DNA from 4 places in the Paenarthrobacter sp. NCHU4564 genome. Region 1 is predicted to be linked to each of the others. Evidence: riboswitches for the same ligand, from Rfam matches in the RefSeq annotation. Region 1 holds a riboswitch; each other region holds the start of a gene.
What was found. Region 1 has a riboswitch for S-adenosylmethionine ahead of metX (homoserine O-acetyltransferase MetX). Riboswitches for the same ligand answer to the same signal wherever they lie in the genome.
Positions count from the first base shown of each region.

Region 2: another riboswitch for S-adenosylmethionine. It lies ahead of ACSVIE_RS01160 (LLM class flavin-dependent oxidoreductase); the one in region 1 lies ahead of metX (homoserine O-acetyltransferase MetX).
Region 3: another riboswitch for S-adenosylmethionine. It lies ahead of ACSVIE_RS16160 (DUF1737 domain-containing protein); the one in region 1 lies ahead of metX (homoserine O-acetyltransferase MetX).
Region 4: another riboswitch for S-adenosylmethionine. It lies ahead of ACSVIE_RS08400 (aminotransferase class V-fold PLP-dependent enzyme); the one in region 1 lies ahead of metX (homoserine O-acetyltransferase MetX).

Region 1 covers NZ_JBQLIS010000005.1:10,079-17,797, forward strand. The annotation lists gene ACSVIE_RS06950 (alpha/beta hydrolase) at 1-583, opposite strand, end outside; gene ACSVIE_RS06955 (SGNH/GDSL hydrolase family protein) at 661-1,497, shown strand; gene ACSVIE_RS06960 (winged helix DNA-binding domain-containing protein) at 1,511-2,695, shown strand; gene metX (homoserine O-acetyltransferase MetX) at 2,729-3,850, opposite strand; SAM riboswitch class IV at 3,865-3,980, opposite strand; gene ACSVIE_RS06970 (bifunctional o-acetylhomoserine/o-acetylserine sulfhydrylase) at 4,135-5,451, opposite strand; gene ACSVIE_RS06975 (VOC family protein) at 5,687-6,325, shown strand; gene ACSVIE_RS06980 (CPBP family intramembrane glutamic endopeptidase) at 6,451-7,206, opposite strand; gene ACSVIE_RS06985 (DeoR/GlpR family DNA-binding transcription regulator) at 7,261-7,719, opposite strand, start outside.
Region 2 covers NZ_JBQLIS010000001.1:254,609-262,327, reverse strand. The annotation lists gene ACSVIE_RS01165 (PLP-dependent cysteine synthase family protein) at 1-1,313, opposite strand, end outside; SAM riboswitch class IV at 1,623-1,732, shown strand; gene ACSVIE_RS01160 (LLM class flavin-dependent oxidoreductase) at 1,769-2,860, shown strand; gene ACSVIE_RS01155 (NtaA/DmoA family FMN-dependent monooxygenase) at 2,893-4,308, shown strand; gene ACSVIE_RS01150 (ABC transporter substrate-binding protein) at 4,305-5,942, shown strand; gene ACSVIE_RS01145 (ABC transporter permease) at 5,950-6,897, shown strand; gene ACSVIE_RS01140 (ABC transporter permease) at 6,907-7,719, shown strand, end outside.
Region 3 covers NZ_JBQLIS010000017.1:64,279-71,997, forward strand. The annotation lists gene ACSVIE_RS16135 (UDP-N-acetylglucosamine 1-carboxyvinyltransferase) at 114-1,637, shown strand; gene ACSVIE_RS16140 (glutamate--cysteine ligase 2) at 1,772-2,965, shown strand; gene ACSVIE_RS16145 (hypothetical protein) at 2,997-3,179, opposite strand; gene ACSVIE_RS16150 (O-succinylhomoserine sulfhydrylase) at 3,190-4,398, opposite strand; gene ACSVIE_RS16155 (rhodanese-like domain-containing protein) at 4,401-4,811, opposite strand; gene ACSVIE_RS16160 (DUF1737 domain-containing protein) at 4,808-5,074, opposite strand; SAM riboswitch class IV at 5,088-5,200, opposite strand; gene ACSVIE_RS16165 (SulP family inorganic anion transporter) at 5,279-6,982, opposite strand; gene ACSVIE_RS16170 (NtaA/DmoA family FMN-dependent monooxygenase) at 7,112-7,719, shown strand, end outside.
Region 4 covers NZ_JBQLIS010000006.1:95,895-103,613, forward strand. The annotation lists gene ACSVIE_RS08390 (metal-dependent transcriptional regulator) at 1-623, opposite strand, end outside; gene ACSVIE_RS08395 (class I SAM-dependent methyltransferase) at 633-1,436, opposite strand; gene ACSVIE_RS08400 (aminotransferase class V-fold PLP-dependent enzyme) at 1,611-3,005, opposite strand; SAM riboswitch class IV at 3,036-3,149, opposite strand; gene hisN (histidinol-phosphatase) at 3,333-4,145, opposite strand; gene rsgA (ribosome small subunit-dependent GTPase A) at 4,200-5,315, opposite strand; gene aroA (3-phosphoshikimate 1-carboxyvinyltransferase) at 5,318-6,691, opposite strand; gene ACSVIE_RS08420 (DoxX family protein) at 6,698-7,213, opposite strand; gene ACSVIE_RS08425 (sigma-70 family RNA polymerase sigma factor) at 7,378-7,719, shown strand, end outside.

The sequences.
Region 1 (7,719 bases):
GCCACATCCCCGTGTACAGGACCTTGGTGAGGTCCACATGCTTGCGCACCCAGCCCATGGTGTATTCGATCTTGTCCTGGGTGATGACCGGGTCCTGCTGGTCCCGGCCCCAGAACATCGGCACGCTGCCATCAAGTTGGTCGTCGCGGAAGTCAGGGTCGTCGGCGGCGTCCACCACGAAACCTGAAAGCCCGACAACGGCGGCAAAGTCCGCGGGACGGTAGCGGAGCATGGTGGTGGCCATGGCCATGCCCATGGAGAAGCCGAGCAGTGTCACCGAGGAATGGTGCGCTTTGACGGTATCGAGCCACTCGAGCGCGTATCCGGCGGCCAGCTTGACTGCATCCAGTGAGTACTCGATCGATGCAGTCAGCGGAAACCACGTGTACCCGGGCCCGGTGGGCACGGGGGCCCGCAGCGCTGCCACCACGAATCCCTCAGGCAGCAGCCCGGCCAAGCTGAAGAGGTCCTCCTCATTGGAACCGTAACCGTGCAGCAGGACCAGCAGCGGTTTGCCTTCCCGTTCTGACTCGTCGTGGGACCAGAGAACAACGGGCGCGGGGAATGCAACGGCTTCAGTCATGGGTCTATTCTTGCAGTTACCCGCTGGTAACAACCTACGGTCGCGTAGGTTGGCAGGTTAGAGGCAGGATGAGAAGCGTGAGTGACGTGAATTCATTGGTCCGGCCGGACGACCCGGCCCAAAAGCATCCCTGGAGCCGATACGTAGCGCTGGGAGACTCGTTCACCGAAGGCATCGGCGACCCCGAGCCGCAGAACCCCGGTGGTTTCAGGGGATGGGCTGACCGCGTAGCCGAAGAGCTGGGCCGCGGCCACGAAGACTTCGCCTACGCCAACCTCGCCATCCGGGGCAGGCTTCTCCAGCAGATCATCGACGAGCAAGTGGGACCCTGCCTGGAGCTGCAGCCCGACCTCGTCTCCATTTCCGCCGGTGGCAACGACCTCATCCGGCCCGGGGGCGATCCCGACCTTTTGGCAGAGAAGCTGGATGCCGCCGTCGGGCAGTTGGGCTCCGGGGGCGCCACCGTGGTGCTGTTCAACGGGCCCGACACCGCGTCGTCCGTACTGGGCCGCATCCGCGGCAAGGTGGCCATCTACAACGAAAACCTCCGCACCGTGGCCGCGCGGCACGACGCCATCATCGCTGACATGTGGTCGCTCAGGCAGCTGGCAGATGTCCAGATGTGGGACGAAGACCGCCTCCACTTCTCGCCCCTGGGGCATCACACCATCGCCATGATGGTCCTCGAAGCACTGAACGTTCCGCATACCCTGGAGCCGTTGAGCCCCAAGCCACTCCCCCCGCGGACGTGGCGCGAGGCGCGTTCCTCGGATCTGGTGTGGGCCCGGGAGTACTTTGTGCCGTGGGTGATCCGCCGGTTGCGCCACCAGTCTTCAGGGGACGGGATCTCACCCAAGCGCCCGACGCCGGGACCCGTGTTCGGACCCGGCAGCACCATGGTGCCGCGCGGCTAGGCAGGGACCGGTCGTGCACGGTGTGACAGGACAGGCAACTGCCGTCGTCGACGTCCGCTTGCGGCGGCAACGGCTTCGGCCGCCCTATGGCGCAGACGTAGCCGGCGTCCTGCGACACCTCCTTGCGGTGCAGTCGCAGGAGTTCGCCTACGCGCGCTGGTCCATTGCCCAGCGCACTCCCGGGGCCACAGCCGACGACGTCGAGCAGGCCGTGGCAGACGGGACGATCCTCCGGACCCACATTCTGCGGCCCACCTGGCATTTCGTCCACCGGGACGATCTTGGCTGGTTGATGGCGTTGTCCGCCGAACGCCTTCATCAGGGCAACAAGGGAATGTACCGGCAAACCGGCGTGGATACGGAAACCGCCGCCCGCAGCGGACGGATCCTGGCCGAAGCGGTGGCCGGCGGCAACCACAAGACGCGCGAAGAGCTGGGACAGGTGCTGGAGCGCGCCGGGCTGCCGGGAAAGGACCTGGGCTTCATTTACCACCTGATGCACGCAGAAACCAGCGGAATCCTGGTCAGCGGCGCGCCGGTGCGTTCAACCGGCGGCGCCCTCAAGCAGACCTATGCACTCTTCGAAGAGCGGGTTCCCAACGCCTCCGGTCTTCAGGAAAGGCCGGGCTTCCGGGGTGACGAGCGCGACCACGCACTGGCACGGCTGGTTCTACGCTACTTCGGCAGCCGGGGCCCTGCGACCGTGAAGGACTGTTCTGTGTGGTCCGGACTGACCATGCAGGACATCCGCCGCGGCCTGGATGCTGCCCGTTCCCTGTCCGCGGAACTCACCACGGTGGACGTGGACGGCGTGGAATGCCATGTGGCTGCTGAGGAAGTGGAGTCCCTGGCCCGGTCCGGGCAGCCGGCCCGTCCCGGGCAGGCACTCCCCCGGACGCGGCAGGCGGAGCCCAGGATCGACCTTGTCCAGTGCTATGACGAATACATCATGGGCTACTCCCAAACCCGGCACTACCTGGGCGGAACAGCACCTTTTTTTCCGGAGGACAAGGGTCCCATGCATGCGGTGTTGCTGGACGGCCGGCTGGCCGGTTGGTGGCGACACAGGCTGTCGGGCGGAGTATGCGGGCTGGAAGTGCGCATGAACCGTGAACCCGGGCCGGAGGAACAAGCAGCGCTGGACGCCCAGGCCCAACGCTACGGTCAGTTCCTGCGCATGCAGACGTCGCTGGTGTAACGGCCACCCGTAGTTCCAACGGCCACCGCACCGCTACGCGAAGAACGCCTCGCGGAGCTGGGTGGAAAGCTGGCCGATTTCCGTGAGGAAGCCGTCGTGCCCGATCGGCGCTTCAATGACATGAACAGGGACCTGCCCGGGCAGGTGCGCGGCCAGTTGCCGGGACTGCTCCGGAAAGTAGAGCCTGTCCGTGTCCACTGCCGCGACAAAGAACTCGGCGGTGGCCCGTCCGAGGGCTTCCTGGAGGCTGCCGCGACCACGGGAAACATCGTGGGACATCAGCGCTTCAGTGATGGCGATGTAGCTGTTGGCGTCAAAGCGGCGGACCAGCTTGGTGCCTTGGTGGTCCAGGTAGCTCTCCACCTGGTAGCGGCCGCGTTCGCCCAACACAGCGGCGGCCAGGGGCGTCTCCTGGTGCTGGGCTTCCCTGCCGAAGCGGACATCAAGTTCCAGCGCTGACCGGTAGGTGATGTGCGCGATGCGCCTCGCCAGTGCAAGGCCCGCCTCCGGAGCCGGTCCGTCGTAGTAGTCGCCGTTGTTGAAGTGGGGGTCCTGGCGGATGGCCAAGGTCTGCGACTGGGCAAAGGCGATTTGCTCGGCGGTGCTGTAGGCACCGACTGAGATGACTGCGCATCGTTTGACGCGGTCAGGAAAAGTCACGGCCCATTCAAGGGCCCGGGCACCACCCATGGAGCCGCCAAGCACCGCATGCCACTGGCGGATCCCCAGCGTGTCGGCAAGACGGGCTTCGGCTTCGGTGCTGTCCCGCAGGGTGACCAAGGGGAAGCGGGACCCCCAAGGACGTCCGTCCGGGGCCGTCGAGGACGGTCCGGTGCTTCCATAGCATCCGCCCACAATGTTGATGGAGACCACGAAGAACCGGTCGGTGTCGATCGTGGCGCCGGGACCCACCAACTGTTCCCACCAACCGTCCTCGTCGGTGGCACCCTTGGCTACGTGCGTGCTTCCCGTCAGCGCATGCTGGATCAGGACAGCGTTCGATGCATCGGCATTCAGCCGTCCCCACGTCTCGTAGGCCAGGACGACATCAGGAAGGAAGCCGCCCGCTTCAAGTTCCAGGGAACCGATGCCCGCGTATTTGACGATGCCGTCTTCTTCGCCCGATTTTGGGAGTGCTGCAGCAGTAATGGTCATTCCTTTGACACCTATCGTCGCGCTTGCCCATCGCCATTTCTGCGACAGGCCAGGTCCTCACCCGGGGCACCCCACCGCGGAGGAGGGTTGCCGGCCAGCAAGCCGGGGCTATGCGCTGGCACTCATGACCTAATACGTAGAGTCTAGGAAGAACATGGCGGTTCTGGCGAAGAATGTGACAGCAGTGTGACGGTTTTTCACTGCTTGGTTCGCCAAAGACCCCGCCCGGGCCCCGTCCGGCGAACATTCGACCGGCCGGGGCCCACGCCAGGGTCCTGCAGAGCCTACGCGCCCTTGGCGGCGCGGAAGCCGGCTTCGAGGTCGGCGATGATGTCGTCGACGTGCTCGATGCCCACAGCCAGGCGGACGAGACCCGGGTTCACGCCTGCTGCCACCTGCTGTTCCACGGTCAGTTGGCTGTGGGTAGTCGACGCCGGGTGGATGACCAGGGACCGGACATCGCCGATGTTCGCAACGTGAGAGTGCAGTTCCAGGGCATCCACAAAGCGCTTGCCTGCCTCGACTCCGCCCTTGATGGTGAAGGCCACCACGGCACCGGTACCGCGTGGACCGTACTTCCGGCCGCGTTCGAACCAGGTGCTGGACGGCAGCCCGGCGTAGGCGACGGATTCGACGTCGTCGTGCGCTTCCAGCCATTGCGCCACTGCCGTGGCGTTGGCGACGTGCCGTTCCACCCGGAGGCTCAGGGTTTCCAGGCCCTGCGCAATCAGGAAAGCATTGAACGGAGACACTGCGGAGCCGAGATCGCGGAGCAGCTGGACCCGCGCTTTGAGGATGTAGGAAAGGTTGGCGCCCAGTGCTCCATCCTTCCCGAGGTCACGGGCATAGACGAGGCCGTTGTAGCTGGGATCCGGCGTGTTGAAGTTGGGGAAGCGGTCCGGGTCCTTGCCGAAGTCGAAGTTGCCCGAGTCCACGATCACGCCGGCGATCGCCGCACCGTGACCACCCAGGTACTTGGTGGCTGAGTGCACCACGATGTCCGCACCCCACTCGATGGGACGGATCAGGTAGGGAGTGGACAGCGTGTTGTCCACGATCAGCGGCACGCCGGCATCGTGTGCCACCTGCGCTATCCCCTCGATGTCCAGGACATCCTGGCGCGGGTTGGACACCACCTCGCCAAAGAAGAGCTTGGTGTTGGGCTGGACGGCATTGCGCCACTGATCCAGGTTGTCCGGATCCTCAACGAAGGTCACGGCAATCCCGAACTTCTTCAGCGTGTGCGCCAGGAGGTTATACGTGCCCCCGTACAGGCTGGGGCTGGCCACCACATGGTCGCCGGCTTCGGCGATGTTCAGGATGGCGAACGTTTCCGCCGCCTGGCCCGAACTCAGCAGGAGGGCGCCGAGCCCACCTTCCAGGCTGGCAACGCGCTGCTCCACGGCATCCTGGGTGGGGTTGCCGATCCGGGTGTAGATGGGCGCAAGCTCAGCCAGGGCAAACCGGTTGGCCGCACTCTCGGCACTGGGGAACACGAACGAGGTGGTCTGGTAGATCGGAAGCGAACGCGCCCCTGTTGCAGCGTCAGGTTCCTGGCCTGCATGGATCTGGCGGGTTTCAAAGGACCATCCCTGTGACATTGCGTTCTCCTCTTCGTAGCGCATGGGTTTTCAGTTGGTGGTACCGGGTGGGTTGCGGCCAGTCTAGGAACCCGCCCGCGACTTGGACAGCTTTATGACGAAGACAGTATTTTTCGGTCCCCGCGCGTCTGTTCCGGGTCCAGCCGGGACGGTTCCGCTACCCGGGCGGCAACATCCCACCTTGGTTAGGCTTGACTTAGCTGAGACCCCGATCACAAAGTGCCAAGATGAAGCCATGCGCATGGATCACGTCTCTTACGCTTGTGAAAAAGATGGCCTTTTGGCCACCACCGAACGAATTTCCGCGGCTCTGGGAGTGGACGCAGTGCGGGGCGGAGTGCACCCGCGCTTCGGCACCCGGAACATGATCATTCCCCTGGCGGACAACAAATACCTGGAAGTCGTGGAGGTCCTGGACCACCCTGCCTCCGACAAGGCACCCTTCGGCCAGGCAGTACGGGCACGTTCGGCTGCCGGCGGTGGCTGGATGGGCTGGTGCGTCGCCGTTGACGACCTCGCCCCCTTTGAAGACCGCCTCGGCCGCTCCGCCGTTCCGGGCAACCGCAAGTTTCCCGACGGCCGCGAACTCGTGTGGCAGCAGATCGGCATCCTCGGCCTGATCGCCGATCCCCAGGTGCCGTACCTGCTGAAGTGGGAAGGTGACCCCTCCCTGCATCCCTCCAAGGTCTACGAGAGCGACGTCAAGATGTCCAGCCTGACCATCGCCGGGTCGGCTCAACGCGTCACCGAGTGGCTGGGCGAGCCCGTGGAGAAGCCCCTGGAAGACGTGGCAGTCCAGTGGATGGCTCCGCACGGAACCCCGGGCATCATGTCGGTGACCTTCGAAACGTCATCGGGAGCCGTCACCATCTGACGCGTTCTGCCAGAAACTTCGGCCGCCATCAGCGGGTGCCAACGACGTCACCCACCGATGGCGGCCGAATACCTTTAAGCTCCTTTAAGCTGCTTTAAGCTCCGAACGCGGCCCAGGCCGTCGCGTTATCCGAGTCCCACGGCCTTGCCGAAGAGGCTGAATCCCACAAAGGCCACAATGTCCAGCAGGGCGTGGGCGATGACCAAAGGCATGACGCGCTTGGTCTTCGTGTACAGCCAGGCGAACACCAGGCCCATGACCACGTTGCCGATGAACGGCCCAAAGCCCTGGTACAGGTGATAGCTCCCCCGCAGCAACGCACTGGAGATGATCGCCAGGGGCACGCTCCAGCCGAACTTTCCGAAGCGGTCCATCAGGTACCCCACCACGATCACTTCCTCGACGATCGCGTGACGCAGGGCGGAAAGGACCAGGACCGGCACAGTCCACCAGTAGGCGTCCAACCCGCTGGGGATGATGGCCGTGGTGATGCCCAGGGCGCGGCCGGCCGCATAGAGCCCCAGCGACGGTATGCCGATCGCCGCAGCGAGGCCCAGCCCCTGCAGCGTGTCCTTTCCGGGCCGGGAGAAGTTGAAGCCCAGGCGCGCGAACGCCGAACCGGCGGGGGCGTGAAGGGACAGGAAGTAGAACACCAGGACCACGGGCACCAGGGCGAACATGATGTCCAGCAGCTGGTACGTGAGGTCGAAGTACTCCCGGGTACTTTGGGACCTGTTAAGCGTGGACGTCGCTTCCGACAGCGGAGCGCGGGTCAGTTTATCCAGGAGCTGGACCACCGAATACACGGCGGACTGGCCAAGCGAGAGGCCCAGGACAATCAGGACCTCTGCCCGCAGGCGGCGACGGGAAGCAAGAAGCATGTACCTATCTTGCCTGCAGTTCCTGCGACTTTCCCGAAGGAACCCGGAGGCAGGTCAGGCGGGAGGCGCGACGATGACCTCCGTGCCCTTTGCCTCGAACGCCGCCTTGTCCGCTGCGCTGATGCCGGAGTCCGTGATGAGGTGGCGGAAATCGTAACCGGCCATGGCCGCGAAGGAACGCCGGCCGACCTTGGATGAATCGGCCACCACGTAGGATTCGGTGGCGCGGCGTGCCATGACGGTGTTCACCATGGCTTCGCCCTCGTCCGTGATGGTGGGGCCAAGATCCGGATCCACGCCGTTGACGCCGACGAACGCGATGTCCAGGGCGACTTTCTGCATGATGACGTCCGTGTAGGGTCCCACGAGCTCATAGGAGCGGGTGTTCAGGATGCCGCCCGTGACCATGATCTTGATGTTGGGCCGCACGGCCAGTTGCGAGGCAATGTTGATGGCGTTCGTTACTACTGTCAGCGTGGGCCGGTTGGACGGGGCGTTCAGGTCTTCGCGTGT
Region 2 (7,719 bases), on a different contig from region 1:
TCGACCAGCACTGCAACGACCCCGGAACCTGCCGCTTCCCGGGCGGGCAGACCCGCTGCCAGTGTGCGGTACCCGAGTCCCGCGGTAACGGCCGGGGAAGCATCGTCCACAGCACTCAACGACTCCAGCGTCACCACTGCCGCTACCTCGCGCGGGTGGACGGTTCCGAAGGTGTCGCCGCGGTCCAGAACCAGGAATGCCGGTTCGGCGGGAGCCACCTGGCGGGCATGAAGTACGACGGCGGCCTCCGCCGCTGTCAGGGTACTCGCCAGGAGCTGGACTCCGGCAGGCGCGGTGGCGAGCAGCGAGCGAACGGTTCCTTCCGGCGTCGTGGGTTCCAGGAAGCCGAGCGAGGTGAGCCAGGCGTCGTCGAAATAGGTGGAGAGGTAGTTCCGGCCGGAGTCCGGCACCACCACCACGATCGTGTGGTGTCCGTCCAGGGTTTCGGCGAGTTGCAGTGCTGCAGCCAGGGCTGTGCCGCCGGTGGCGCCGATCAACAAGCCTTCCTCGCGGGCAGCGCGGCGGGCAGTGAAGATGGCGTCCCGGTCGCTGATGCTGAAGTATTTGTCCACCAAGGCGGTGTCGAAGGCCTCGGGCCAGAGGTCTTCAACGGAGTCCGGGTGCAGGGGATGCCCGGCACCTTCGGTGTATTTGAGGGATCCGTTGCCTCCGCCGTAGCGGGAGTGTTCCGGGTCGGCGGCGATGACCTGCACCGCCCCCTCGCTGGCCTGCTTCAAGTACCGTCCCGTGCCGCTGATGGTCCCGCCGGTTCCGACGCTTGCGACGAAGTGGGTCACGGCCCCTTCGGTGTCGGCCCAGATCTCGGGTCCCGTCCCCGCAAAATGGGCGGCGGGGTTGGCGGGATTGTCGTACTGCAGTGCGAGCCATGCGCCCGGGGTAGAGGCTGCGAACGCCGCCGCCCGGTTAGCGAGGTGGGCCGGGTCCGAGCGTGGCACGAAATCAGCCACCAAGTGCACCTCCGAACCGTAGGCACGGAGCAAACTGATCTTCTCGGCGGCGGTGGCGGCGGGTGCGAAGATCACCGAGCGGTAGCCCAGCTGCGCGGCCACAAGGCTCAACCCGATACCTGTGTTGCCGCTGGTACCCTCAACGACCGTGCCGCCGGGCTCCAGGAGTCCGGACTCTTCAGCCGCACGGATCATCGACAGCGCGGCGCGGTCCTTGACGCTGCCGCCGATGTTCTGGAACTCGAGCTTGGCGTAGATGCGTGGACGCACCCCGCCGCCGAGCTTGTTCAGGCGGAGCAGGGGAGTGGCGCCAATGGCATCCAGGACTGATTCGTGGACGGTCATGGGACCAACGGGCGGATGGAGCTCTGGGTGGCGGACATCAGGCTGGGATCGTGGACCTGCACAAGGGTCCCGGGAGGCTTTGGCATGGCACGACACTACGGAGCCTCAAGGCCGGGCCAAAGCTGTTCTGTCACCGCGCTCAACGGGACTCAACCCGGCTCAATCCCACGCAACGGGAAGTCACACAGGACTCCCGGATCGGTGAAAAATGACGAACTTGGCAGCCCTTTGACGCGGTGTTTCCCGGGTTGACTTCCCGCGTCGGGCCGGTTTGTACATTCCTTGGACACGCTCCTAGATTCAATCCCAGGTCAAGAGTCAGCGCGCCAAGGACCGGCTCGCGCTGCGGCAACCCTCAGGCATTGTGTGGCGGGGTGCTCCGGAAACAGACCTGGCCGCAACAGCGGCAAGCGAATGTCAACCGGCCGCACCGCGGCCTCTGAAAAGAGAGAACCATGCCTTCCAATCCTGATTTCCGTTCGCGTGTAGTTGCTTTGGAGCTCGACGGCGATGGGGCCCACCCGGCTGCGTGGCGCAAGGCCCTCCATGATCCGCAGGCACTGTTGGGGGGCCAGCGGATCCGGGAGACTGTCCAGGCCGCCGATATTGCCGGCTTCCACTTGGCTACCTTCAAGGACAGCCGGGTGGTGGACAAAGGAACCACCGGAATTCCCGTGCGCCTCGATGCCATCCAGCGGGCAGCCTTTGCCGCGCCCGTCACCCGCTCCCTGGGACTGGTCCCGGAAGCAGGGACGCTCTTCACCGAGCCGTTCCACCTTGCCACGCAGCTGGCCAGCCTCGACTACTCCTCGCACGGCCGGGCCGGCTGGCTGGTCAACGCGGACAACTTTGCCGCGGAAGCCCGGTCCGTGGGCCGCACGCCGCTTCCCGGGGACGAAGTGATCAGCGAGGCAGCCGATGTTGTCCAGGCCAACCGCAGGCTCTGGGACTCCTGGGAAGATGACGCTGTCATCCGCGACGTTGCCACGGGCCGCTACCTGGACCGCGGAAAGCTGCACTATGCCGATTTTGAAGGCGAGCGGTTCGCCGTGAAGGGCCCGTCCATCATTCCGCGTCCACTCCAGGGCCAGCTGGTGGTGTTCGCCCCCGCAAGCCTGCTTCCCGCCGTCGAAGCTGACGTGGCCCTGGTCTCCGCCGGCACGGCCGACGACCTGGCCCAGGCAGCACAAGAGGCAGCGGCGGCAGGTGCGCAGCGGACGGTCGTTGAACTGGATGTGATCCTGGACGCCCGGGGGCAAACCGCAGCCAGCCGGCTTGCGGAGCTTGATGCCCACGAAAAGTGGCAGGGCGGAGCGCGCTACGTGGGCGATCCCGATGGGCTCGTGGAACTCCTCACGGCGCTCTTTGCAGCCGCAGACGGCGTGCGCCTCAAGCCCGCAGTGCTGGACATCGACCTGCCGGAGCTTGCCCGCAAGGTGCTGCCTGAACTGCACAAGTCCGGGCTCGTAACGCCGCCAAAGCCAGGCACGACGCTGCGCGAAATTTTCCGCCTTCCACGCCCCGCCAACCGCTACGCCGCAGCCTGAACAAGGCCAAGAACAAGGCAGAGAGCAGAACCATGACCAAGCATCACCGCATCGCAGGCAACGGCCGGATCCAGTTCGGTGTCTTTTTCCAGGGCGTCAACCACACCACGGTGTGGAAGGACCCGGCCAGCGGCTCGCAGACCGACTTCGAATCCTTCCGCCGCGTGGCACAGACAGCCGAACGAGGCCTTTTTACAGCCTTCTTCCTCGGCGAGGGCCTCCGCCTCCGCGAACACCTGGGCAGGATCCACGACCTGGACGTCGCAGGGCGGCCGGACGCGCAGACCGCCCTGGCCGCCCTGGCAGCCATCACCACCAACATCGGATTGGTGGCCACGCAGAACACCACGTACAACGACCCTGCGGACCTTGCCCACCGCCTCGCCAGCCTCGATCTGTTGTCGAGTGGCCGGGCTGCGTGGAACATCGTCACGACGGACAATGCATGGACCGGTGCCAACTTCAGGCGCGGCGGGTTCCTCAAGCACGAGGACCGCTATGTCCGGGCCGAAGCGTTCGTCCAGACGGCCAAGGCCATCTGGGATTCCTGGGCTGACGGCGCAATCGCCGGGTCCCGGAACGAGGCCCGCTGGCTCGCTGAGGGCAGCATCAGTCCGGTACAGCGCAAGGATCAAAGCTTCGACGTCGAGATCACCGGACGCCTACCCCGCTCCAGCCAGCACCACCCCGTGTTGTTCCAGGCAGGCGATTCACCGGACGGCCGCGACTTCGCGGTGAGGAACGCCGACGTCATCTTCTCGGCCCACCCCGAGCTGGAGGACGCGAAGAAGTTCCGCGAGGACATCGTGGCCGGGACCCTCAAAGCCGGCCGCCCTGCCGATGACGTGAAGATCTTCCCCGGCCAGGAATTCATCCTCGGCGCCACAGCCGCCGAAGCCGAGGAGAAGCACCAGTGGGTCCGTTCACAACAGGTTGGCCCGGAAACCGCGATCGCGTACCTTGAGCAGTTCTGGGGCCGGACGCTCACCGGGTATGACCCGGACGGGCCGCTCCCGGACATCGACCCGGTGGTGGACGTCACCAACCCCACGCGCGGCAACGCCTTCCACGGCAAGAGCGCCAAGGAGCTCGCAACCCAGTGGCGTGATGAGGCCAAAGACAAGGGCCAGTCCATCCGGCAATTCGTGGCTGCCCGTTCCCGCCTGAACGGCCGTGGACTGGTGGGCTCCTACGACGACGTCGCGGACAAGCTCGCCGAATACGCCCACGCGGGAGCCGTGGACGGTTTCAACATCACGCCCTGGATTGTCCCGACCGGCCTGGACGAGATCGTCAACGAACTTGTCCCCAGGCTCCAGGACCGCGGCGTCTACCGCACCGAATATGAAGGCTCCACCCTCCGCGAAAACCTCGGGCTCCGTGAGCCCCTCACCCGTCGCGGTTCACTCACCAGCCCCGAACTCACTGAAAGCGAAAACGTCGCATGAGAATCCCCAAACTGTCCGCAGCCCGCGGCACAAAGAAGCCTGCCGCCGTCGTCGGTGTCCTTGGAGCCGTCGCACTCCTTGCCTCCGCCTGCGGTGGAGGGGCCGACGCCGGTACGCAGCAAAGTGCGGCAGCCTCACCCGTGCCGGGTGGGAACCTGAACTTCGCGGTCTCCGTTGACCGTGGCTGCATCGACCCGCAGCAGGTGGGCAACAACGACGCGATCGCGATTGCCCGCCAGACCGTGGCCTCGTTGACCTCGCAGGACCCGAAGACCGGCGAAATCGTTCCTTGGCTTGCAGAGAAATTCGAGAACAACGCGGACGCCACGAGCTTCACGTTCACCCTGCGCACGGGAGCCACCTATGCGGACGGAACTGCGATTGATGCCGCTTCCGTCAAGACCAACTTCGAAGCCATCAAGGCCCTCGGTGCGAAGGCAACACTGGGCTCCACGTATCTGAGCGACGTCAGCGCCATTACCGTGAAGGATCCGAAAACCGTGGTGGTGGACTTCTCCAAGCCCAACGCCCAGTTCCTGCAGGCCACCTCCACCTTCACTCTGGGGCTCCTGTCTCCCGCCTCGGCCCAGTTGTCTGAGGCGGACCGTTGCGCCGGCAAGTTCTCGGGTTCGGGCCCCTTCAACGTCAAGAGTTACACCGTGGACAAGGAAGCGGTCCTGGAGCGTCGGGCCGGCTACAGCTGGCCGTCCTCCACCAACAGCAACAAGGGCGAGTCCTACCTTGACTCGGTGACGTTCAAGATCATTCCGGAGGCGGGCAACCGCACGGGCAGCCTGCAGTCCGGCCAGATCGATGCCACGGCGGCGATCTCTGCCGCGGACATCCAGTTGTTCAACGGGAACGGCTTCTGGAACGAGACCCGTGCCAACCCGGGCGTGGTCTATAACCTGTACTCCAACGAGTCCAACCCCAAGCTGAAGGAAACAGCTGTCCGCCAGGCGATCTCCAAGGCGATCAACCGCGAGGAAATCACCAAGACCCTCTTGACGGAGGCCGACCAGCCGGCAAAGGGCGTGCTCTCGCACACCACCCCGTACTTCAAGGATTTCAGCTCGTTGCTGGCCCACGATCCGGAGGGGGCCAGGAAGCTCCTGGACGACGCCGGATGGAAGCCAGGTGCCGATGGCATCCGCGAGAAGAACGGGGAGAAGCTCTCCTTCAAGGTCACGTACTGGCAGTCACCCAAGGAAGTCCTGGAGCTTGTCCAGCAGCAACTTAAAGCCATCGGCGTGGACCTGCAGTTGAAGTTCACCACGATTGCCGATGTCACCGCGGCCCAGGCGGACAAGACCTATGACTTCTCCTACGGCAACCTGACCCGAAGCGATCCGGACGTCCTGCGCACGGTCTTTGCCTCCAACACGGCCCGCGGCGGCAGCAATCTTCGCGAGAAACTTCCCGTCGACGACACCTTGGGGGAGCAGGCTGCGGCTTTGGACAAGGACGCCCGCCAGAAGCTGGTGGACCAGGCCCAGGAAGCCCTGATCAAGGACGCCCATTCCATCCCGCTGTACGAACTGTCCACCACGATTTCGGCCAGCGAGAAGGTCCACGACCTCAAGTTCGAAGCTTCCAGCCGCCTGGACTTCTACGACGCCTGGCTGAGCAAGTAGGCACCCCATGATCCGCTACATCGGCCGGCGGTTGCTGCAGGGAGCGTTTGTCCTCTGGGCCGCCTACACCGTGTCCTTCCTGATCCTGTACTTGCTGCCCGGCGACGCCGTGAGCATTATGGCCAGCGGCGACGAACAGAACGCCGTGGACCCCGCGCTCGTGGCCAAGCTGCGCAGCGAGTACGGGCTGGACAGGCCCCTCCACGAGCAGTACTTCATTGCGCTGGTCAAGGCCCTCCAACTGGACTTTGGCGTTTCCATCAAGAACGGAGTTCCTGCCACCGCAACCGTGGCCGAGGTCCTGCCGGAAACCATCAAACTGGCCGTTGCCGGGTTCGCCCTGGCCGTAGTCCTGGGGAGCGTGTTGGCGGTGGTTGCGGCGTTCAGCCGCAACCGCTGGATCCGCACGGCGTTCTCCTCGCTGCCCCCGCTGGGGATCGCGGTGCCCACGTTCTGGATCGGTCTGCTGTTGCTTCAGTTCTTCTCCTTCCGGTTGCGTCTGTTCCCGGCCATAGGGAACGACGGCGGCGAGAGCCTTGTGCTGCCGGCGCTGACTTTGGCGATACCCACCGCAGCCGTGATCGCGCAGTTGCTTACCCGCAGCCTCCACCAGACACTCGGGGAGCCGTACATCGAACAGATCCGGGCCAAAGGTGCCAGCGAAGCGCTGATCAACTTTGGACATGCGCTGAGGAACGCGGCCATCCCCACCCTGACCATGCTGGGCATACTCGTGGGAAACCTGCTGGCCGGCGCCGTGGTGAGCGAGACCGTGTTCTCAAGGGCAGGGATCGGCCGGCTGACCGTCACCGCAGTGAACAGCCGGGACATCCCCGTAGTGCAGACACTCGTAGTCCTGGCAGCAGCGATCTTTGTGATCACCAGCCTGATCGTTGACCTCATCTACCCACTCGTGGACCCACGCATCAATACGGCGCGCGGGGCCAAAGCCTAGGAGGCCGGCATGTCGCAGCAACTTGATACCCGCGTGGGAACTGCCGCGGATTCCCACTCCGTCATTGGGCTCCCGCAACAGGCCACCTTCCCGGAGGACACCACGGAAGCAGACCGCCCGGCGCCGGGGCTGTTCCCGGGGGTCCGGAAGGCCCTGGATTGGCGATCCCTGGCACGCCGGGCCGCCGTCCGGCCGGGGCTGGTGCTGTCCGTGCTGGTCCTGGCCACCGTGATCCTGTGGGCATTGATCCCGACAGCGTTCACGCCGTGGCCACCGGACGCGGGTGTTCCCTCGTCCCGGCTCAAACCGCCGTCCGCCGAGCACTGGTTCGGCACGGACAGCCTGGGCCGGGACCTGTTTTCCCGCGTGGTGCATGGTTCGGCGACGTCCCTCGCTGCAACTGCCGTGGCCGTTGCGGTGGGACTCGTTGCCGGATCCGCGCTGGGGCTGCTCGCCGGCTCGCTGCGGGGCTGGGTGGACGATGCGATCATGCGCGTCATGGACGTCCTCCTGGCCATCCCAAGCCTGCTGCTCTCGCTGGCCCTGATCACGGTCCTGGGCTTTGGCACCATCAACGTTGCCGTCGCCGTGGGTGTGGCCAGCGTGGCTAACTTTGCCCGCATCATGCGCGCCGAGGCCCTCCGCGTCAGCACCGCCGTCTACGTCGAGGCTGCCCGTTCGGCCGGGGTGCGCTGGCACAGCATCCTGATCCGGCACATCCTGCCCAATGCGGCCGGCCCGGTCCTGGCGCTGTCCGCGCTGGAGTTCGGCATGGCTGTGCTGTCCATTTCGTCGCTGAGCTTCCTCGGCTTCGGTGCTCCG
Region 3 (7,719 bases), on a different contig from region 1:
GGAAGCGCCGCCGTCGTGCTTGACATATCGCACCGTTCGGGTATGGCGTGACCTTAACCGCAAGAATCGCGGAATGTCCACCACTTCTAACTCATTTGTGATATTTCTTGAGTATGACGCAACCTACCGCCGAACACGTAGGCCTCCTGCTCCGCAACGCGCGCAGCGACAAAGGCTGGACGCAGGGGCAACTGGCCTCGGAGCTGGGAACCAGCCAGAGTGCCATCGCCCGGATGGAACAGGGCAAACAGAACCTCAGCCTCCGCATGATCGAACGAATCGAGGCTATTTTTGGACGACCGATCGTGAAAGTCGGAAAGCCCCAGATGACCCACCTCCGGGTGGAAGGCGGCCGCACACTCTCCGGGGAAGTGGATGTCAACAGCAGCAAGAACGCCGGTGTGGCACTCCTGTGCGCAAGCCTGATCAACCGTGGCACCACTACCTTGCGGCGCCTGGCCCGGATCGAGGAAGTCAACCGGATCGTGGAAGTGCTCACGTCGATCGGCGTCGAATGCACCTGGCTCAACGGCAGCGACCTCCGCATCCGCCGCCCCGAGAACCTGAACCTGGAACTCATGGACGTCGACGCTGCCCGCCGTACCCGCAGCGTCATCATGCTGCTGGGCCCTTTGCTCGACCAGACCAACGACTACCTCCTGCCGTACGCCGGAGGCTGCGACCTCGGCACACGCACCGTGGAACCGCACATGCAGGCCCTGCGTGAGTTCGGCCTGTCCGTCGAGGCGAAATCCGGCTTCTACTCCGTGGCTGCGCCGCCGGCCGATGGGCAGGACCGCTCCTTCGTCCTGACCGAACGCGGCGACACCGTCACCGAGAACGCCATCATGGCCGCGGCCCACCGCGAGGGCACCACCGTCATCCGCAACGCCAGCCCCAACTACATGGTCCAGGACCTCTGCTTCTACCTGCAGGGCCTGGGGGTGGAGATCCAGGGCATCGGAACCACCACCCTGCGTATCACCGGCCGTTCCAGCATCGACGTGGACATTGAATACTTCCCGTCAGAAGACCCCATCGAGGCCATGAGCCTCATCACCGCGGGCATTGTGACCAATTCCGAAGTCACCATCCGCCGGGTACCCATCGAGTTCATGGAGATCGAACTCGCGACCCTCCAGCAGATGGGCCAGGAACTGGTGGTGTCCGGCGAATACATGGCACGCAACGGCAGGACCCGGTTGGTGGATGTCACCACCAAACCGTCTGTTCTGCGCGCTCCGCAGGACAAGATCCACCCCATGCCGTTCCCGGGCCTGAACATCGACAACCTGCCCTTCTTCGCCGTGATCGCCGGTAACGCGGAAGGCCAGACCATGATCCATGACTGGGTCTACGAGAACCGCGCCATCTACCTGACAGAGCTCAACAAGCTCGGCGCCCAGGTGCAGCTCCTTGACCCGCACCGGATCTACGTGAACGGCCCCACCAAGTGGCGCGCCGCTGAGGTCGGCTGCCCGCCGGCCCTGCGCCCGGCTGCGTGCCTGTTGCTGGCCATGCTCGCCGCGCGCGGAACCTCCGAGCTGCGCAACATCTACGTCATCGAACGTGGTTACGAGGACCTGGCCGAGCGGCTCAACACCATCGGGGCCAAGGTGGAGTACTTCCAGGACTAAGGCAGCGCACCCGTTTCCGCCATTCGCGCCCCACGTACGCCTGGGCGCACCCGTTTCCGCCATCCGCGCCCGGTCCATTGGGGGCGGACGGCGGCAGGGGGTGCGCACCAGGATAGCTAAGGGCAGAATGAAGCATGCGGACTTTCGGGGTTGAGGAAGAGTTGCTCATCGTCGATCCTGTGACGGGAGCGCCGCTGGCCCTCGCGGACGCACTGCTGGCGGGAACTGATCCCGTGGAGCCGGGCCTGGGCCTGAGCCACGAGTTCAAGCTCGAACAGATCGAAACGCAAACCCGGCCATGCCACACCTACGCCGAGCTTCTTCCCCAGATCCGGCGTGGGCGCAACATGGCCAACCAGGCCGCCAGGAAACACGACGCCCGTATTGCCGCCCTGGCCACCTCGCCCCTGGAGTCCGGGACACACACCACGCCCGATCCCCGGTTCGCCGAGATGCTGGAACGCTTTGGGCTCACGGCCCATGAGCAACTGACCTGCGGTTTCCACGTGCACACCTCCGTGGAGTCGCCGGAAGAGGGCGTGGTGGTCCTGGACCATATCCGGGACAAACTGGCCGTGCTGACGGCCATCAGCGCCAATTCCCCGTATTGGCGCGGCCAGCACAGCGGCTTCGACAGCTTCCGGACCCAAGCCTGGAACCGCTGGCCGACGTCCGGTCCGTCAGCGGTGTTCGGTTCGCTGACGGCCTACCGGCGGATGGTCAACCGGTTGCTGGAAACCGGCGTCATCTTGGATGAGGGCATGATCTACTTTGATGCCCGCATCTCCCGCAACCATCCCACTGTGGAGATCCGGGTCGCCGACGTGTGCCTCCGCGCCGAAGACGCGGCGCTCATTGCCGTGTTGGTGCGCGCCTTGGTGGAGACGGCAACCTTGGAAATGCTCGACGGCGTGGAACCCGCCTCGGTGCCCACGGCCCTGCTCAGGATGGCCAGCTGGCAAGCGAGCAACACCGGTCTCCGCGGGGACCTCCTGGACTTCGGCGACTTCCGTCCCCAGCCTGCCGCGGACGTTGTGTGGGCCCTGGTGGACTACCTCAGCCCGGTCCTGGACGACCAAGGGGAGCTGGAACTGGTCAAGGCAGGCATTGCCGACATCCTTGAGCGGGGCAACGGGGCTCAGGAACAGCGCGCAGCAGCGGACCGGTTCAGCACCCGTTCCGCCGGTGCCGGCTCTCCGGGAACCCCGCCCACCACGGAAGTCCTGACCGCCGTCGTCGGGCATGCCGTGAAGGTCACCACCCGCGGCACCTCAACCGACGCGCACAAGGAACCGGCGCCGCTGTTGACCAGGGTCCGGAAAGCTTAGGGGCGCTCTTCGGCCGGTTCTTCCCACGTCATCAGGTACGCTCCGGCCACCCCCCGGTGATCCAACGGCCTTCTTCCGCCAGCAGCATGCGAAGCCGCTCCGCAGCATCGGTGGTGAGGTACACCCGCTGGACCGGGGAGATCCCCAGGAACCAAACCGCCGTACCGGAAACAATGACTGCTCCGGCACGGCGATAAGGGCGGTTCCCGCTCATGGCATGAAGGTTAGACCTGCTTGAGCGCCTTTTCCAGATCGAGGATCAGGTCGTCCACGTCTTCCAATCCAACGGACAACCGGACCACGCCGTCGGACAGTCCAATGGCGGCCCGTCCCTCCGGTCCCATGGCCCGGTGGGTGGTGGTGGCAGGGTGCGTGATGAGGGACTTGGAGTCGCCCAGGTTGTTGGAAATGTCGATGACCCGCAGGCCGTCCAGCAACGCAAAGGCGGCTTCCTTGGCGCTCCGCCCGGAGGACGGTGACAGTTCGAAGGTCAGTACGGTGCCGCCGGCCTTCATCTGCTTGGTGGCGAGCTCGTACTGCGGGTGGGACTTGAGCAACGGGTACTTGACCCAGTTGATGGCCGGCTGCCGCTCGAGCCATTCGGCGATTTTCAAAGCCGATGCGGAGCTGTGGTTCACGCGCAGCCCGATGGTTTCAAGGCCCTTGGTGAGGACCCAGGCGTTGAAGGCGGACAGCGAGGGGCCGGTGTGTCGCATGAGCTGCTTGACCGGGCCGTCAATGAACTCCTTGGTGCCCAGGATCGCTCCACCCATGACGCGTCCCTGGCCGTCGATGTGCTTGGTTCCGGAGTAGACGATCACGTCGGCGCCCAGGTCGCCACAGCGTTGCAGCAGGGGAGTGGCAAAGACATTGTCGACGACCACAGTCGCCCCGGCGGCATGTGCCAGTTCGCTGACGGCAGCGATGTCCACGATTTCCTGCATCGGGTTGGACGGTGACTCGAAGAAGACGGCTGTGGTCGGCTCGGAAAGAGCTGCACGCCACTGGTCCAGGTCCGGGCCGTCGACGAACACTGTTTCCACGCCCCAACGCGGCAGGATTTCGTTCAGGATCACAAAGCAGGAACCGAAGAGTGAACGGGCGGCAACCACGCGGTCGCCGGCTGCCAGCAGTGCGCCCAGTGCGGTGAAGACTGCAGACATGCCGGACGCCGTGGCAAAGCAGGCCTCGGTTCCTTCAAGGAGCCGCAGCCGTTCCTGGAACGTGGCCACGGACGGGTTGCCGTAGCGCGAGTAGACAAAGCGTTCGTCTTCGCCGGTGAACGCCCGTTCTGCTGCTGCAGCGGATTCGTAGACGAAGCCGGAATTGAGGAACACCGGCTCGGCGGTTTCCTGGAAGTTGGTACGGTCGAGTCCACCGCGGACGGCCTGGGTGTCAGCGCTCCAGCCGGCGGCGTCAGGATTGAAAGTCACTTTTAGTCGGTCCCCAGGTTGGTGGGCAGGCCACGGTTCTTCCAGCCGTTGACGGTGCGTTCCCCGTAACGGTCAGGTTCGCCCTCGAAGCCTTCCAGGACGTTGTAGGACGTGAATCCGGCCTGCGTTGCGGCGATGGCGGCGGAGATGGAGCGCTGGCCCGAACGGCAGATGAACAGCAGTTCAACGCCATCAGCCTCGGGAGCCTGCTGCTTCAGGTCGTCGATGAAGGTCGGATTCGGGATGCCGCCGGCGAGGTTCCACTGGATGAACAGGGGATCATTCTCCGTGGCCTTGGTGTCAGGGATGCCGATGTGGGCCCATTCGCCCTCGGTCCGGACATCAACCAGGATGGCGCCGTCCTTAAGCTTGGCCCACGCGTCCTGCGGGGTCAGGTCACCTGCGTAGCTCATGCGTGTCCCTCGAATGCTTCTTCGTCTTCGTCGTTTTCCAGTTGGTCCACGGCGTTCGCGACGGCGGCATCCGCACTTGCGATCGCGGCGGGCAGGACGATGGCTTGCGCCACAATCACGTCCGTGCCGTTGAAGGTTGCGGAAGGGCTGCCGTGCAGCACATAGCCTTCGGCGAGGGCGTTGCTGATGCGCTCGCAGAATTCGCGGGTATCCGGGCCCGTGATCAGGCGGTAGGCGAGTTTGTCGTCAGTGGGTTCTGGCATTCGTGGTGCTCCTCAGTCACGCTTGCAGTTCGAAGTGTCGATACGCCGAGTAGTCACCTGAGGCACCCCGCCGCGGGAGAGGGTTGCCGACCAGCAAGTCAGGGCTTAACGCTGGTGCTCATTACTCAAGAAAAACGTAACATCCGTGGACGTTCACCTGCATTTGTTGCGGGCATGGCAGCCGTCATGTTGCGTAACCGGTGCCTACTTGTGGTCCTGTCCGGCCAGTTCACGGACCGCCGCACCAACTGTCGAATAGAAGTGGTCAGGAGTGAAGCGGGCCGCCGTGCCCAGCTGGACCAGCTTGTCCTTGACCGGGCCCTTCAGCTCGGCGAACACGAGGTCCACGCCCCGTTGGGCCAACCATTCGTCCAGCGTGACAAGGTCGTCCAGGGCCGTGGTGTCGATCCCGGTGATGGGCTCGGCAGCGAGGATGACGTGCGTGATGTGGTCCTCGGCCTCGTCCAGTTCTTCCCGGACGAAAGTGGCCAGGACCTGCCCGTTCCCGAAGAAGAGGGGTGCATCGAACCGGAGGATCAGGAGCCCGGGGATCCTGTCGCCTTCCGGGTGGCGTGCGAGGTCGTGGTATCCGGGGCGGCCCTCCTGGGCGCCGAGCTCCGTACGGTAGGGATTCCATGCCCGCCGCACAAAATCAAGGAGGGCCAGGGCAATGGCCACGAGGATTCCCTGCAGCACGCCAACCAGGAGCACTCCAAGGAACGCCGCCAGCATGACCACGGATTCGCTGCGGCTCATGCGCAGCAGGCGCCGCACTCCCGCGGGATCGGCCAGGGCGACCGCGGCGGCGATCACCACGGCCGCCAAGGTGGCCGACGGCAGGAATTCGGTGACTCCGGGCGCCAGGAGCATGAAGGCGAGCACCAAGGCCGCTCCCACGGCACCCGTGAGTTGGGACTTTGCCCCGGCATCCACCGCAACAGGTGTCCGGGAACTGCTGCCGCAGATGGGAAAGCCACCCAGGACACCCGTTGCTGCGTTGGCTGCACCCAAGGCAGCCATCTCCCTGTTGCCGGAGATCCTCTTCCCTTCTTTCGCTGCCAGGGACTGGGACAGTACTCCGGTGTCAGCGAACGCCATGAGGGCGATGCCGGCCGCCGCCGGGACCAGGGCAAGGGCGTCGCCCCACGTGATGCCACCAAGCGCTGGAGCCGGCAGGCCCTGGGGGAGCGCCCCTGTTACCTTGACGGTATCGCCCAGGTCCAGGAAAGCCGTGGCCAGGCAGGAAGCGACCACGGCCAGCAGGACTCCGGGAACCTTCCATTTCAGGCGGCGCGGAATCCAGATCAGTGCCAGCGAGCCCAGTCCGAGGGCGACGGCGGCAAGGTTGGTGCCTCCGTCCATGACCTGGGTGTAGGTGCCGGCCAATTTCTCCCAGATCGAGTCGCCTTCTGCCTCAATCCCCAGGAAGGCTGGAACCTGGGACAACCCCACGTACAGCGCAAGCCCGTTGAGGTAGCCCAAACGGATGGGTTTTGAGAGCAGGCCGGTGATGGTCCCCAGGCGGAGGACTGAGCCCAGGAGCATGATGCCGCCGACGAGCAAGGCCAGCAGGCCCGCAAGAGCCACGGATTTCTCGCTGCTGCCCATGGCCAAAGGCATGATGGCTGCCGCGATCAAGGGTGCCAGGGCAGAATCAGGGCCCAGCACCAGGATCCTGGAAGGACCCACGATTGCGTATACCAGCAGGGGGACGACCGTTGCGTAAAGACCGGTGACAGGCGGGAGTCCTGCCGCCTGCGCGTAAGCCATGCCCGCAGGGACCAAGAGGGCAAACAGTGCTGCGCCGGCAATCAGGTCATGCCGCAGCCATTCCCGCTTGTAGCCCTTCAGTGCCCAGGCGCCCAACAACCGGTCCCTCACAGATCGGGCTGACGTGGGCGCACTCATACAGAGATCATTCCGGACCCTGCCGTTTTCCGGAAGCCGGGCCTTGCTGCAGGCACTTCACATGTGACGCCACGGGAGCATAATTGACGCAGTACGACCCCCTGTAACTTCGCATGAAATCAGGTCGCGGTGAACGGACACGGCAGTTCTACACTCAAGCCCATGCTTCATTTTGGTTGGTTCGTGGGACACGGCTTTGGAGTCCAGGGGTGGGGAACTCCGGGGTACAGCCTGGGTTACGACTGGAAGAAACCCGCGTTGTACCAGGAGGCCGTGCGTGCCTTCGAGAGATCCGGCCTGGACCTGTTCATCATCGAGGATTCCCTCACAGTCCCGGATACGTACGGCGGCACCGCGGAAGTATCCCTTGCCCATGCCTCCTTCGCGCCCAAACATGATCCGCTTGCCCTGGTCCCGTACCTGCTCTCCGCCACGGAGCACCTCGGGATTGTCCCGACGGTCAGCGCGTCCTTCTACCCGCCCTTCACCGCGGCGCGGCTGCTGGCCACACTCCAGCATTTCTCCGAGGGCCAACTGGGATGGAACGTGGTCACCTCCGGCAGCGACCTCGCCGCGCGGAACTATGGCCTTGACCAGCAGATTGAACATGACCTCCGGTACGAAAAAGCGGAGGAATTCGTCGACGTCGTCAGGCGGCTGTGGCGGAGCTGGGAACCGGACGCCGTGCTGGAGGACGTTGAGGCCGGTCGGTTTGCCGACCACACCAAAGTGCACCC
Region 4 (7,719 bases), on a different contig from region 1:
CGCTGGCTCCCGCTGCCGATCCGGACCACCAAGGCGCCGCCGAACGGTTTCCGCCCTATCACTTCCACCTGTGCATCCAGAGTGATCGCCTCTGCGGCGAGATAGCGCAGGAGATCAGGGTTTTCGTCGCTGATGCGGGTAATGCGCCCCGAATGCCCTTGGTCGAGTTCGATCATGCGGTACGCGTGCGGAAGTTCCACCGAGCCGTCGGAAGAGGGAATTGGATCGCCGTGGGGGTCGCGGAGCGGATGGCCGAGCTTGGCGGACATGCGGTCGATGAAGGTGTCCGAGACGGCGTGCTCCAGCATTTCGGCTTCGTCGTGGACTTCATCCCAGCTGTATCCCAGTTCTTCGACCAGGTAGGTCTCAATCAGGCGGTGCCGCCGGACCATGGCCAACGCCAGGCGCATACCTTCATCCGTGAGTCGGATAGCGGAGTACGGTTGGTGGTCCACCAGGCCCTGGTCCTTGAGCTTGCGGACCATCTCGGATACGGAGGAGTTGGCCACGCCCAGCCTCTGGGCCAGCTGCGAGGAGGTGATGGGCTTGTCCTGCCACTCCGTATAGGAGTAGATGACCTTGACGTAGTCCTCGATCGAGGAGGAGGGCGTACTGGTCTTCACACCACTAGCCTACCGTGGCGGCGCAGATCGGGCCTTTCGCGCCCGCCAGGTCTGCGTCACGTACGGCAGCCCGACGGTCTCTCCCGGCGCGTGGCCGAGGTGCTCATACAAGTACCATTCGAGGTTGCCGGTGACTTTCGTCCGGGTGGCCTGGTTGGCGCGCAGGTAGTAGCTGCGCGACTTGGCCAGCTCGATGATGTCGGCAGGGGTGAGGGTCTCCTGCCACGCCGTCAGGTGGCTTTCAAGGTCCACGAACTCCGGTCCGACGACCGGCCGGAAGTCCGGTTTGTGGACGTCGCCCGCATGCATAATGCGCGACAAGCGGTGTACCCAGGGAACGGACGTGTCGAGCTGGTTCCAGATCAGTCCCAGGACCCCGTCAGGCCTGAGGATCCTGGCGATTTCGGTACTCGCTTTGAGGGGTTCGCACCAATGCCATGCCTGGGCGACGCTGACGACGTCGAATGCTGAGTCCGCCAGCCCTGTTGCCTCTGCCGTGCCCTCCAGCGCGTTCACCTGCGGCCAGGTTTTCCGCAGTTGCTCCAGCATGTCCCGGGAAGGGTCGACGGCGGCCACTTCCAGTCCGCGGTCGACGAGCAGCCCCGTGAATTTTCCCGTACCGGCACCAACGTCCGCAGCGAACCTGGTTCCCGCCGGCAGGAGCCAGTCAACCGAGTCCGCGGGGTAACCGGGGCGCACCCGGTGGTAGTGTTCGCCGCCGTCCTGGAAGCTCTGTCCCAGTTCCTGCCGTCGTTCATGATGCAGCCTGGGACCGCTGGCGCCACCGGATACAAGATGTGGACTGATGGCCACGCAAGGACTCCTTCGGAAGCTTGAGACCGGGGTACCTTACGAATTTACCGCAAGAGCGGTGCGATTCAGTGGCCGCCCGCCTCACCCAACTGGGTCGCAGTTGTGCGCGTTTTGAGGGGTCAAAACGCGCTCTGCTGCTACTTAGTTGGGTCGGGAGTCGTTCCAGGGCGCAGGCTAGTCCACGGTGCAGGGTGCGGCGCCTGCGGTACCCGGGGTATTCGGGGCCCATTCCGGGTAGGTGCGGTGGTCGTTGGCCGGTACCCAGCGGCCTTCATCCACCACGTAGTCCCAGCCCAGGCCGGTGCGCTTGAGTTCTTCGATGCCGCGCAGCAGGCGCCCGGCGTCCTCCAGCCTGGAACCTACGCCGAAGCTGGCGCGCAGCGAACCCGAGGGCAAGCCCAGGCGCTTGAGCAGCGGGTGGGCGCAGAAGCGGCCGTCGCGGAGGCCCACACCGTGCTCTGCAGCGAGGTAGGCGGCCACCAGTCCGGCGTCGAATCCTTCCACCGAGAAGTTGACCACACCGATGGTATCGGTCGAATCGCTGAAGATCCGGTGGACGCTCACGCCGTCAATGGCCTGCAGGCCTTCCACCAGGTAGGCCCGGATGGCGGCCTCGTGGTTGTGCCATGCCTGCGGATCGAGTCCGGAAAGTACCTGGGCAGCGCGGGCGAGGGTTGCTGCACCAAGCACGTTGGGGGAGCCGCCTTCGTGGCGGGCAGGGCCGGTTGCCCAGCTGACGGAGTCCAGGCGTGCCTCGCGCACCGCTCCGCCGCCGGCAAGGTGCGGGGTTCCGGCGTCGAGCCAGTCCGGGCGTCCCACCACCACACCCGCGCCGAAAGGTGCATAGAGCTTGTGGCCGGAAAACACAACATAGTCGACGTCGGCCGCGGCGATGTTGATGGGGCGGTGGGGTGCCAACTGTGCGGCGTCAACAACGATCCGGGCACCGTATTCGTGGGCCAGGGCAGCGAGTTCCTTGATCGGCAGGATTTCGCCGGTCACGTTGGAGGCGCCGGTAACAGCCAGCAGGGAGACGCCACCCTGGCTGAGTTCTCCGCGGATTTTCGCGATGGTGCCGGCAAGGGTGGTATCAGCCACCACGCTGCGGTGGGGAACTCCTTGCCACGGAAGCAGGTTGGCATGGTGTTCGATGTCCAGGTACAGGACTTCACCGGTGTGCTTGCCATCGATCTGTGGCAGGCAGCCTGCCAGCAGGTTCAGCGAGTCGGTGGTGTTACGGGTGAAGATCACGGAATCGTCAGGACGGCCGCCTACGAACCCGCGAACGATGTTGCGCGAGTTTTCGTACACCGAGGTGCTGATCTGCGAGGCATAACCGGCGCCCCGGTGCACGCTGGCGTAGTAGGGGAGGACCTCGTTCAAGTAGGCTGACACGATGGTCAGGGCCGGTGCCGATGCTCCGTAGTCAAGGTTGGCGTATCGGACGTGACCGCCCTGGATCAGTGGTGCCTGCAGCTCGGCGCCGGTGACGGCGGCCAGTGGCCTGCCGGCGGCAAGCTCCTGCCCGGGGGACGGCTGGATCGTGAAACTGAACGTAGCTGTGCTCATGTGACCTCACTCAAGAGGGACCCCGCCGGGGATCCGCGCTTGCCGTATCCGTTCCGGACCGGCCTGGTCGTCACCCGGGGCACCCCACCGCGAATGGAGGGTTGCCGGCCAGCAAACCGGGGTTTTGCGCTGGCACTCGTGACCTGTAAATGAGGTTAGGGCACGCCCGCCGCCCGTTTCAAAGCCGCCCGGATTGTTAAGCGCTTTATTACGCCGGTTGAAATTTGGCCGATTTGCCGAACAAACAGACGGCGGATGCCCCCGAAAGGTGGCATCCGCCGTCGAAAATTTTGCTTGGCTGCCAGGTGGCAACCGTGGCATTAGCTGCTAGAGGAGGTCGTCAACCTCGGGGTTCAAGCGCTTGAGGACTTCGGAATGGAGGATCGAATTGGTCGCCAGGGCGTTGCCACCGAAGGGGCCATCCTCACCTTCAAGGGAGGTGAACCGGCCACCGGCCTCGGTGACGATGGGGACCAGGGCCGCCATGTCGTAAAGGTTGAGCTCCGGTTCGCAGGCGATGTCCACCGCGCCCTCGGCAACAAGGCAGTATGACCAGAAGTCCCCGTACGCGCGGGTGCGCCACACGTCTTCCGTCAAGCCCAGGAACTCCTCCAGGTTTCCGCGGTCCTTCCAACCCGACAGGCTCGAGAAGGACAGGGAGGCATCGGCCAGGTGCGAGACGTTGGAAACCTTGAGCCGTGTGGCCGACGCCAGGGAACGGCCGGTGTAGGCTCCCATCCCTTTTGCAGCCCACCAACGTTTGCCCAGGGCGGGAGCGCTGACGACCCCCACCACTGGCTCCCCCTCGTCAACCAAGGCAATCAGTGTGGCCCAGACGGGAACTCCGCGGACAAAGTTCTTAGTGCCGTCGATCGGATCGATGATCCAGCGCCGCGAGCCGTGACCCGTGCTGCCGAATTCCTCACCCAGCACAGCATCCCGCGGCCGGGAACGGGACAACTGGCCGCGGATTGCTTCTTCGGCGGCCTTGTCGGCATCTGTGACCGGAGTGAGGTCTGGCTTGGTTTCGACCTGCAGGTCCAGGGCCTTGAAGCGGTCCATGGTCTGGGCATCCACGGAATCCGCCAGGACATGGGCAAGGCGAAGGTCGTCGTTGTAGCTGGAAACGGGTTGGGTCATGCCACCAAACTTATCGTGAAACGTTCCCCCGCAGCGGGACGTGAAGCCCGCTGGCTAGTTGACGGTTCCCAGTTCCTTGGCTTCCTTGGCCTCCAGCCTGGGGTCTGCGCCCAGGAGTCGTCGCAGTGATGCCAGCCGGGCCGGACCGGAGGGACCCGCGTGGCCCTCGTTGACCCACGCATCAAGGCCGCAGTTGACCGCCCCGGCGTCGTGCTTGCAACCGCGGTCGCAGGCGTCGGTGCCGGGCTCCAGGTCCGGGAACGAGTGCAGGATGCGGTCCGGATCCACCAGGGCCAGGCCGAAGGACCGGATGCCGGGAGTATCAATAATCCAGCTGCCGGACGGGGCATCGGCGAGCTTGAGCGCCAGGGCCGAGGACGAGGTGTGGCGCCCGCGGCCCGTGACGGCGTTGACGCCGCCTGTGGCGCGTTCGGCACCGGTCAAGGCGTTGACCATGGTGGATTTGCCTACGCCGGAGTGACCCAGCATGACCGTGACTTTGCCGTCCAAATGGCTGCGCAGACTTGCCACGGCTTCGCTGTCCAGGCGGGCTGACAAGCCGTCATCCGACCGGGCATCGATGCCGGATGCGGCTGCGTCCGCCGTACGGCTGATGATCACGGGGAAGTCCAGGCTCACGTAATTGGCCAGCAGCTCAGACGGATCCTTGACGTCAGCCTTGGTGACGAGCAGCAGTGGTTCAATACCTGCGTCGTATGCGGCCACCAGGGCCCGGTCAATGAAACCGGTCCGGGGTTCGGGATTGGCCGCGGCCACTACAACCACCAGCTGGTCGGCGTTCGCCACCACCACCCGTTCAATGGGGTCGGTGTCATCGGCGCTGCGCCGCAGGACCGTGCTGCGCTCCTCTACGCGGACCAGCCGGGCGAGCGTGTCCGGCCCGCCGGAGACGTCGCCGACCAGGGCCACGAAGTCACCGGGGACCACAGGGGACCGGCGAAGTTCGCGGGCCCTGGCGGCGATGACCGTCCGTTCCTGCGGTGTGTCTTCGGCCACCACGGCCGTATAGCGGCCACGGTCGACCGTGATGATCCGGCCGATCACGGCGTCGTCGTGGCTGGGGCGGTCCTTGGTGCGGGGCCGGGAACCTTTTTTGTTGGGCCGGATCCGGACGTCGGACTCGTCCCAGGAGCGTGCGTCGCGGGCCATGGTCAGGCGCTGGCTCCGTTGGTGCCCTCGCCCTGCTGCAGCATGGCCTCCCACATCAGCGGAAAGTCGGGCATGGTCTTGGACGTGGTGGCGATGTCTTCCACCTGGACGCCCGGGACGGCGAGGCCCAGGATGGCTCCTGCGGTGGCCATTCTGTGATCCGCGTAGCTGTGGACCACCCCGCCATGAAGCGGGGCAGGGCGGATGACCAAGCCGTCCGCTGTTTCTTCGGCGTCACCGCCCAGGCGGTTGATTTCCGCGACGAGGGCAGCCAGCCGGTCGGTTTCATGGCCCCGCAGATGGGCAATACCCGTCAGGCGGGATGGTCCCGACGCCAAAGCGCACAGGGCGGCCACCGTTGGTGCGAGTTCGCTGGTCTCGTCGAAATCGCCCCCCTTGATGTCCGGACCGCCGGTCACGGTCAGCGTGCCGTGGTCCAGGGTGACCTGCGCACCCATCGACGCAAGGATGCTCCGCCAGAGATCGCCGACCTGGGTTGTTTCGGATGGCCAGTTGGGAATCCGCACGGTTCCGCGGGTCGCCAGTGCTGCCGCCAGGAACGGGCCCGCGTTCGAAAGGTCCTGCTCGATTCTTTGGTCGAACGCCCGGATGGGTCCGGGCTCCACGCGCCAATGGTTGGGAACGGAATCATCGACCCTGACACCGACGCTCCGGAGCACAGCAACCGTCATGGCGATGTGGTCGAGACTTGGTACGGGTTTGCCCACATGTTCCAGGTGCAGGCCTTCAGTGAAACGTGCCCCCGCAAGCAGCAGGGCGGACACGAACTGGGAAGAGGCACTCGCGTCGATCACCAGGTGGCCCCCGCGCACCTCTCCGGTGCCTGCCACAGTAAAGGGAAGGGCCGACGGCGTCCTGCCGCCTTCCGTGCCCACCGGCACCCCGAGCGCTGAGAGGGCTTCGATGATGGTTCCCATGGGCCGCTTGCGGGCGTGGGGATCACCGTCGAAGAGGGTCGTGCCCTTCCGCAGGGCGGCCAGCGGCGGGACGAATCGCATGACGGTTCCGGCGAGTCCGCAGTCGATGGCTGTGTCTGTGCCCGATGCCGCCTGGTCCATGGGCGTGATCTCGAGATCAGGTCCGTAGTCGCCGTCGCCGGGTACTTCAGTGACTGTGGCCCCCAATTGCTTGAGGGCCTGGATCATGAGCACCGAATCACGCGAATGCAACGGTGCCCGGAGCCTCGAAGGGCCGTCGGCCAGGGCCGCGAGAACCAGGAAACGGTTGGTCAGGGACTTGGACCCCGGTACCGTGACGGTGGCGTCCACGGGTGCCTGTGCAAACGGAGCCGGCCAAAGTGGCAATGCAGGGCCGGAGCCTGCCGGCCCCGGGTGTGCTGCGGTGGTACCTGTCATGCTTCCTTATGCTCCAACTGCGTTATCGACGGCTTTGCGTACGGCTTTGTCTGCCCGCTTGATCTGCTTGCCGGTGACCTTCCGGGCGTCCGCCGCCAGGTGCTCTGCCCGCCAGGCAAGGCTGGGCCGTCCCGCGGTGTCGACGGCGGCCAACAGCACGCCTCCGGTCAGGGATATGTTCTTGAGCAGCTGTGCTTTGCGTGCGGTACGGCCTTCCTTGGTGCTGATGTCCGCCGAACGCCACTCCACGAAAGTGTTCAGCGCCGATGTCACGGCCAGGACGGTGGCCGCAAAGCGGGACAGCTTGCCCAGGCCCAACAGGGCGCCGGCGCCCAACTGTGCTCCGCCGATGACCCGGGCCAGCACCTTCTCGTCCGCGGGGAAGGGCAAGGACTCGGAGGCGCGCCGCAGGACAGGGGAGAGTTGCCGGGCAGTGTCGTCAGCGTGCTTGAGCTTGTCCAAACCTGCCACGACAAAGCTGGTTGCGAGCATGGGGCGGGCGAGGAACCGGATAACTGACATGTCTTGCCTCCTGGATGGGTTGCCACAAGTGTCACGGGGTGCAGTCTGGTCTAGTCTTGCACCTTTGCGGAATATTTACCCAGCGGCCGCCGTTGTGAACAACAGGCGCGGTGGAGGCCGGGCTGCGGCAGCGTGATGCCGCTTCGCTGAACGGAGTTGGTTTTTTGACCTTGGTGAAGGACCGGGCAGGCCTGCTGGAGTCCGGCGGGACCAGACAGCCTGATTCCCCGCGGCTGACAGTAGACTTGGCTTCGATGAGCACCATTGAACCGGCCGCAGCGGCCATGTACCAGGCAGCCGAAGCGGACGACGACGTCGCGGTGGCTTCCGACGTCGATCCTGCTACCGAAACTGTTGAACAGCGGCGGGAGCGCTTCGAGCGGGACGCCATGCAGTATGTCGACCAGTTGTACTCTGCGGCGATGCGGATGGCCCGGAACCCCTCCGACGCGGAAGACCTCGTGCAGGAGGCCTACACCAAGGCATTTTCGGCCTTCCACCAGTAC